Regions from separate parts of the Mesorhizobium sp. M6A.T.Cr.TU.014.01.1.1 genome, predicted to be linked through region 1. Evidence: riboswitches for the same ligand, from Rfam matches in the RefSeq annotation. Region 1 holds a riboswitch; the other holds the start of a gene.
The links. A riboswitch is a leader RNA that binds a small molecule or an ion and turns the genes downstream of it on or off. The one in region 1 is predicted to bind S-adenosylmethionine.

Region 1 (3,406 bases):
GCATCGAGGCGGCCGTTCATCAGGTCGGCAACCGCCTCCTCCTGGGTCGGATAGAGCTTCGCCTCGGCACCGGCCTTGCCATAGACATCCTGGGCATAGTCGGCCTGGGTGGTCGAAGCCTGGGCGCCGACCGTCTTGCCGGCGAGTGCGGCGGGTTCGGTCGAGGCAATATCGCTGTCTTTCAAGGCCACCAGCGAAAGCGGCGTCGTATAGTATTTGTTGGTGAAGGAGACCTGCTTCTTGCGCTCTTCGGTGATGCTCATGGACGCGACGATGGCGTCGAACTTTCTGGCCTGGAGCGCCGGAATCATGCCGTCCCAGTCCTGCGTGACAAGTTCGCATTCGACCTTCATCTGAGCGCAAAGCGCCTCGGCGATGTCGATATCGAAGCCGACGAGCTTGCCATCCGCGGTGATGGTGTTGAACGGCGGATAGGCGCCTTCGGTGGCGATCTTCAATTTTTCCTGCGCTTGCGCCGAAAAGGACCCGGCTGATATCACCAGCATGGCGGCTGTTGCTGCCGATGCGATCCATCTTGAAATCTGCATTTTTTTGTTCCCTTGGTTCAGAGCCACCCTGACGGCTGGGCACAGCCAAGCACGTCGCGCAGGGTTCAGGCAAGCGCGGTCTGATCGTGATGGGCGATCAGCGCGCGGCGCGGAAATGCTTGGACAGTTTCAGGCCCTGTGCCTGATAGTTCGAGCCGAGATCTGTGCCGTAGAGCGCCTGCGGCCGCTTCAGCATGTGCTCGTAGACCAGCCGTCCGACGATCTGACCGTGGTCGAGGATGAACGGCACTTCGTGGCTGCGCACTTCGAGCACCGCCCTGCTGCCGGTGCCGCCGGCCGCCGAATGGCCAAAGCCCGGATCGAAGAAACCGGCATAGTGGACACGGAATTCGCCGACCAGCGGATCGAAGGGCGTCATCTCGGCGGCGTAGAGCGGCGGCACATGCACCGCCTCCTGGCTGACGAGGATATAGAATTCGTCCGGATCGAGCACCAATTCGCCGGCACCGCTCTTGTAGAGCGGCTCCCAGAAGTCGACAACATCCTGTGCGGCGCGCTTGTCGACATCGACCAGGCCGGTGTGGTGCTTGCCGCGGTAACCGACCAGGCCATCCTTATCGCCATCGAGATCGATCGACAGCGCGATGCCGCCGCCGGAAATGTTCGGTGGCTCGGTGGCGACGAGCGTCTCGGCGCGGTGCAAGTCGTTGAGCTCGCTTTCAGACAAAAGCGCATTGCCGGTGCGGAACCTGATCTGCGACAGCCGCGAGCCGGTGCGGACGACGATCGGAAAGGTGCGCGGGCTGACTTCCAGATAGAGCGGGCCGTTGTAACCGGCAGCGATCTTGTCGAACTCGTGGCCGCGATCGGTCATCACGCGGGTGAAGATGTCGAGCCGTCCGGTCGAGCTCTTCGGGTTGGCCGAGGCGGAAATGTTTGCCGGAAGCGCCAGGCTCTCCAGCAGCGGCACGATATAGACGCAGCCCGTCTCCAGCACCGCGCCGTCGGCGAGATTGATTTCGTGGAGCTTCAGGCGGTCGAGTTTTTCGTCGACCCTATGGTTCGGGCCGGGCAGGAAGGAGGCGCGCACCCGCCAGGCCTTGTCGCCAAGCCTGAGGTCGAGACTGGCCGGCTGGATCTGGTCGGCAGCGAGCGCGCGTAGCGACGTCAGCGCGCCCGACTGGAACAGCGCGGAAATATCCTGATCGGGAAGAATGCCTGTCTGCCGCAAAGTCTGGCTCCGCTCGAAGGCCGGGCAACGTATCGTTTGCCGCAGGTTCTTGCCGCGGAACCTGCTGGTACAAACCTCTTAATCATGCCGGCAATTGACGCAAGCGCGGCGCGGGTCTAAAGGGTCGTTATCCCGTGGTGATTTGGCCGGTCGGCTTGCAGCCACGTTAAACAAGTCGCTAAAGGACCGTCGGGCCGCAAGGCCGTATGGACCGGTTGCGACTTTCGCGACCGGTTTTTTTGTGTCTGGAACAAAAGTGATGACAAGCAAGAAGCGCAACTGGAAACCTCAGACAGCACTCGTGCATAGCGGGACCTTGCGTTCCGGCTTCGGCGAGACCTCCGAGGCGATGTACCTCACCCAGGGCTATGTCTACGACACCGCGCAGGCGGCGGAAGCGCGCTTCAAGGGCGAGGAACCGGGCTTCATCTATTCGCGCTATGCCAACCCGACGGTCGACATGTTCGAGAAGCGCATGTGCGCACTGGAAGGTGCCGAAGATGCACGCGCCACAGCATCCGGCATGGCGGCGGTCACCGCAGCACTTTTGTGCAGCGCCAAGGCCGGCGATCATATCGTGGCGGCGCGCGCGCTGTTCGGCTCCTGCCGCTGGGTGGTCGAGACGCTGGCGCCGAAATACGGCATCGAGGCGACGCTGGTCGACGGCACCGAAATCGCCAATTGGGAAAAGGCGGTCAGGCCGAACACCAAGCTGTTCTTTCTTGAAAGCCCAACCAATCCGACGCTGGAAGTCGTCGACATCGCAGCCGTTGCCTCGCTTGCCAATTCGATCGGCGCGCGGCTGATCGTCGACAATGTCTTTGCCACGCCGTTGCAGCAGCAGCCCTTGCAGCTCGGCGCCCATATCGTCGTCTATTCGGCGACCAAGCACATCGACGGCCAGGGCCGCTGCCTCGGCGGCGTCATCCTGTCGGACAAGAAGTGGATCGATGAGAACCTGCACGACTATTTCCGCCACACCGGTCCGAGCCTGTCGCCCTTCAACGCCTGGACGCTGCTGAAGGGCCTGGAGACGCTGCCGCTGCGCGTGCGCCAGCAGACGGAAAGTGCCGGCCGGATCGCAGATTTCCTTGCCGAGCGATCAGAGATTGCCCGTGTCATTTATCCGGGCCGCGCCGACCACCCGCAGGCGGCGATCGTCAAAAAGCAGATGTCGGGCGGCTCGACGCTGATCTGCCTCGACGTCAAGGGCGGCAAGCAGGCGGCCTTCGCCTTCCAGAACGCGCTCGATATCGTGCTGATCTCCAACAATCTCGGCGACGCCAAGAGCCTGATCACTCACCCGGCGACGACGACGCACAAGAATCTGAGCGACGAGGCGCGCGCCGAACTCGGCATCGGGCCAGGCACGCTCAGGCTGTCTGTCGGCCTGGAGGACGCCGACGACCTGCTCGAAGACATCGAGCAGGCATTGAAAGCCGCCAGATAGGGATACGCACTGGAGCGGCTTTGCTCGCATCGTCAAAAGCAGGCGCTGTCAGGCGCCCGACGGGGTCTCTTCCAATTCCGCAGCGGCGCTGGTGTGGATGGTCATCGTGTTGCCGCGCCAGTCGACGGCACCGCTGAGCCAGCCTCGCGCCCAAATGGCGGGAAGCATCACGTCCCGCGCAACCATCGCCGGGACCATGCGCAGCGACAGGTGCCA
Region 2 (3,406 bases), on a different contig from region 1:
CGGGTGGCCTGCAAGGTCTGCGACAGGACGACGAAATCAAAACCCTTGTCGGGATAGAATTTGAGGTCCTTGTCGGCGTCGCCCTGGATGACGGACAGGCCGCGCGCCACGCATTCGTTGACGCCGCGTTGCGACAGTTCCATCCCGCGGCCGTCGACCTGCTTCGTCGCCTGCAGCAATTCGAGCAGCAGACCATCACCGGAGCCGACGTCTAGCACCCGCGCCTGCGCCGGGATGAGACCGGCGACGACTTCGAGGTCGACGCGCTGGGCGTGGTTGACACTCATGATCGTGCCTTTTGGTTAGCGCATGATCCTGATCCGAAAAGTCTGCAACTTTTCGGGGTCATGCGCTGATGCCTCGAGCATGATGCCGATCCGGAAGGCCTGCAATCTTCAGAGGTCATGCGCTGAGCCCCCTGGCGCGGGCCGCCGAGGCGATGAAGCCGTTGATGGCGGCAAACAGCTCCGGCTCGTTGAGCAGGAAGGCATCGTGGCCGCGGTCGGTCTCGATCTCGACAAAGGACACCGAGGCGCCGGCCGCGTTCAGCGCGTGAACGACCGAGCGGCTCTCCTCGGTCGGGAACAGCCAGTCGCTGGTGAAGGAGACCAGGCAGAAACGGGTCTTGGTGCCGGCAAAGGCGTCGGCCAGCCGGCCGCCATGGTCGGCGGCGAGGTCGAAATAGTCCATCGCCCGGGTCATGTAGAGATAGGAGTTGGCGTCGAAGCGGTCGACGAAGGTCATGCCTTGATGGCGCAGATAGCTCTCGATCTGGAAGTCGGCGTCGAAACCGAAGGTGAGCGCTTCACGATCCTGCAGGTTGCGGCCGAATTTCCGGTGCAGGGCGGCCTCCGACAGATAGGTGATGTGAGCGGCCATGCGCGCCACAGCCAGTCCCTTTTCCGGGCGCTTGCCCTGTTCGAAATATTTGCCGCCATGCCACTCCGGGTCGGCCATCACCGCCTGCCGGCCGACCTCGTGGAAGGCGATGTTCTGCGAGGAATGGCGCGCGCCGGTGGCGATCGGCAGTGCCGAGAAAACGCGCTCCGGGTAGCTCGACGCCCATTGCAGCACCTGCATGCCGCCCATTGAGCCGCCGAGAACCGAAAACAGTTTTTCGATGCCGAAATGGTCGACCAGCATCAACTGCGCCCGCACCATGTCGCGGATGGTGATGATCGGCAGGTCGAGCCCGTAGGGTTTGCCGGTGGCGGGATTGGTCGAGGCGGGGCCGGTGGAGCCGAGGCAGCCGCCGATGACGTTTGAGCAGATGACGAAGAAGCGGCTGGTGTCGATGATCTTGCCGGGGCCGATCAGCACCTCCCACCAGCCCGGCTTGCCGGTCACCGGATTGGTGCTGGCGACATGCTGGTCGCCGGTCAGCGCATGGCAGACGAGGATGGCGTTGGAGCGGGCGTCGTTGAGCGTGCCGTAGGTCTTGTAGGCAATCTGGAACGGTGACAGCAGCGTGCCGGCGTCGAGCTTGAGCGGCTTGTCGGCATCGAAACGCAACACCGGGCTCGACGGCTCGTCGGCCTCGTTGTTGGTTCTTTTAGTGCGCAGCGCGACCATCGCATCCTCTTACATCAACCCATCGCGCTTTTCCGAAAATCGATACCGATTTTCGGGTCGATGCGATTGTCCGGCCGGCTACGGACAACAAAAAACCGGCATCGCCTTCGCAAAGCCGGTTACAGGATGCAAACGGCCCTTTAGCGAGTTGTTTAACGTGGCTGCAAGCCGACCGGCCAAATCACCACGGGATTTCGCCTTTCTTCTAGGACCGGCGCGCCTCGGCGTCAACGGCCAGTCGCTCACCGACAGTTGCCGCCTCTCGACATTCCAGGCCACGGCTTGTATTTCCGCTGCGGCTTCCCCAGGCGGAAGCGTTCTCGACGGATTTTTGCAATATGAACCAGGCATCGGATCAGGCACGTCCAACGCCCCGCGCGGGGATCATGGACATCGAAGCCTATGTGCCGGGCAAAAGCACGGCACCGGCCGGCGTTGCCAAGGTCCATAAATTGTCGTCAAACGAGAACCCGCTCGGCCCCTCGCCGAAGGCGATAGAAGCCGCGCGTGACGTCGCGGCCAAACTCGACATATATCCCGATGGCACCGCCAGGCGCCTGCGGGAGGCGATCGCCGAGGTGCATGGCCTCAACCCTGCGAACATCGTCTGTTCCAACGGTTCCGATGAGATTCTGGGCCTGCTTGCGCAGACCTACCTCGCGCCCGGCGATGAAGCTGTCATCACCGAACACGCCTTCATGGTCTACAAGATCTACATCCAGTCGGCAGGTGCTGTCCCGGTGTCGGTCCAGGAAACCAATGAGCGCGCCGACGTCGATGCGATCCTCGCTGCGGTGACGCCGCGCACCAGGATCATCTTCCTCGCCAATCCCAACAACCCGACCGGCACCTATTTGCCGTTCCAGGAGGTGCGCCGCCTGCATGCCGGCCTGCCTCGAAACGTGCTTCTGGTGCTGGATGGCGCCTATGCCGAATATGTCCGCCGCAACGACTATGAAGCCGGCGTCGAACTGGTGGCTGGCGCGGAAAACGTGGTCATGACCCGCACCTTCTCAAAGCTCGGCCTCGGCGGCGCGCGGATTGGCTGGATGTACGCGCCGATGCATATCATCGACGCGATCAACCGTGTGCGGGGTCCCTTCAACGTCAACGCGACGGCGATCGAGGCCGGCATTGCAGCGATCCGCGATCGTGCCCATGTCGAGCGCAGCGTGGCGCATAACGAGACCTGGCTGTCATGGGTGAGCGAGGAATTGACCAAGCTCGGGCTGCGGGTGACGCCGAGCGTCGGCAATTTCGTCCTCATCCATTTTCCCGAGGACAAAAAACATTCGGCGGCAGCTGCGGACGATTACCTCTCCGCGCGCGGCTACATATTGCGGCGCGTCTCCGGCTACGGCTTCCCGAATGCACTGCGCATGAGCGTCGGCACCGAAGAGGCCAATCGCGGCGTTGTCGCCGCACTCACGACATTTCTGAAAAGCTGAAACCCCCGAAAAGCTGAAACAATGACATCACCGATGTTCGAAAAGATCGCGCTGGTCGGCATCGGCCTGATCGGCTCGTCGCTGGCCCGCGTCATCCACCGCGAAGGTCTTGCCCGTCACGTCGCCATCTCGACGCGCAGCGAAACGACGCTGGCGCGGGCGAGGGAGCTCGGCCTCGGCTCCTCCTACACGATGGATGCGAAAGAGGCGGTCCGCGATGCCGACCTGGTTATCGTTTCGGTGCCGGTCGGCTCTTCGGGCGAGGTCGCCGAGGAAATCGCACCAGCGCTAAAGCAGGGCGCCATCCTCACCGATGTCGGCTCGACCAAGGCATCGGTCATTGCGCAGATGCAACCGCATGTGCCTGATGGCGTGCATTTCATCCC

Region 2: linked by a shared signal. The riboswitch ahead of EN885_RS29495 (homoserine O-acetyltransferase) and the one ahead of EN885_RS16785 (O-succinylhomoserine sulfhydrylase) in region 1 are both predicted to bind S-adenosylmethionine.

The regions. Positions count from the first base shown of each region.
Region 1 is NZ_RZPG01000013.1:143,451-146,856, forward strand. Features, by position in the region: gene EN885_RS16775 (ABC transporter substrate-binding protein) at 1-548, opposite strand, end outside; gene EN885_RS16780 (2'-deoxycytidine 5'-triphosphate deaminase) at 646-1,740, opposite strand; SAM riboswitch at 1,865-1,942, shown strand; gene EN885_RS16785 (O-succinylhomoserine sulfhydrylase) at 2,000-3,190, shown strand; gene EN885_RS16790 (ceramide glucosyltransferase) at 3,239-3,406, opposite strand, start outside.
Region 2 is NZ_RZPG01000035.1:58,476-61,881, reverse strand. Features, by position in the region: gene metW (methionine biosynthesis protein MetW) at 1-287, opposite strand, end outside; gene EN885_RS29495 (homoserine O-acetyltransferase) at 403-1,572, opposite strand; SAM riboswitch at 1,693-1,770, opposite strand; gene hisC (histidinol-phosphate transaminase) at 1,911-3,020, shown strand; gene EN885_RS29485 (prephenate/arogenate dehydrogenase family protein) at 3,042-3,406, shown strand, end outside.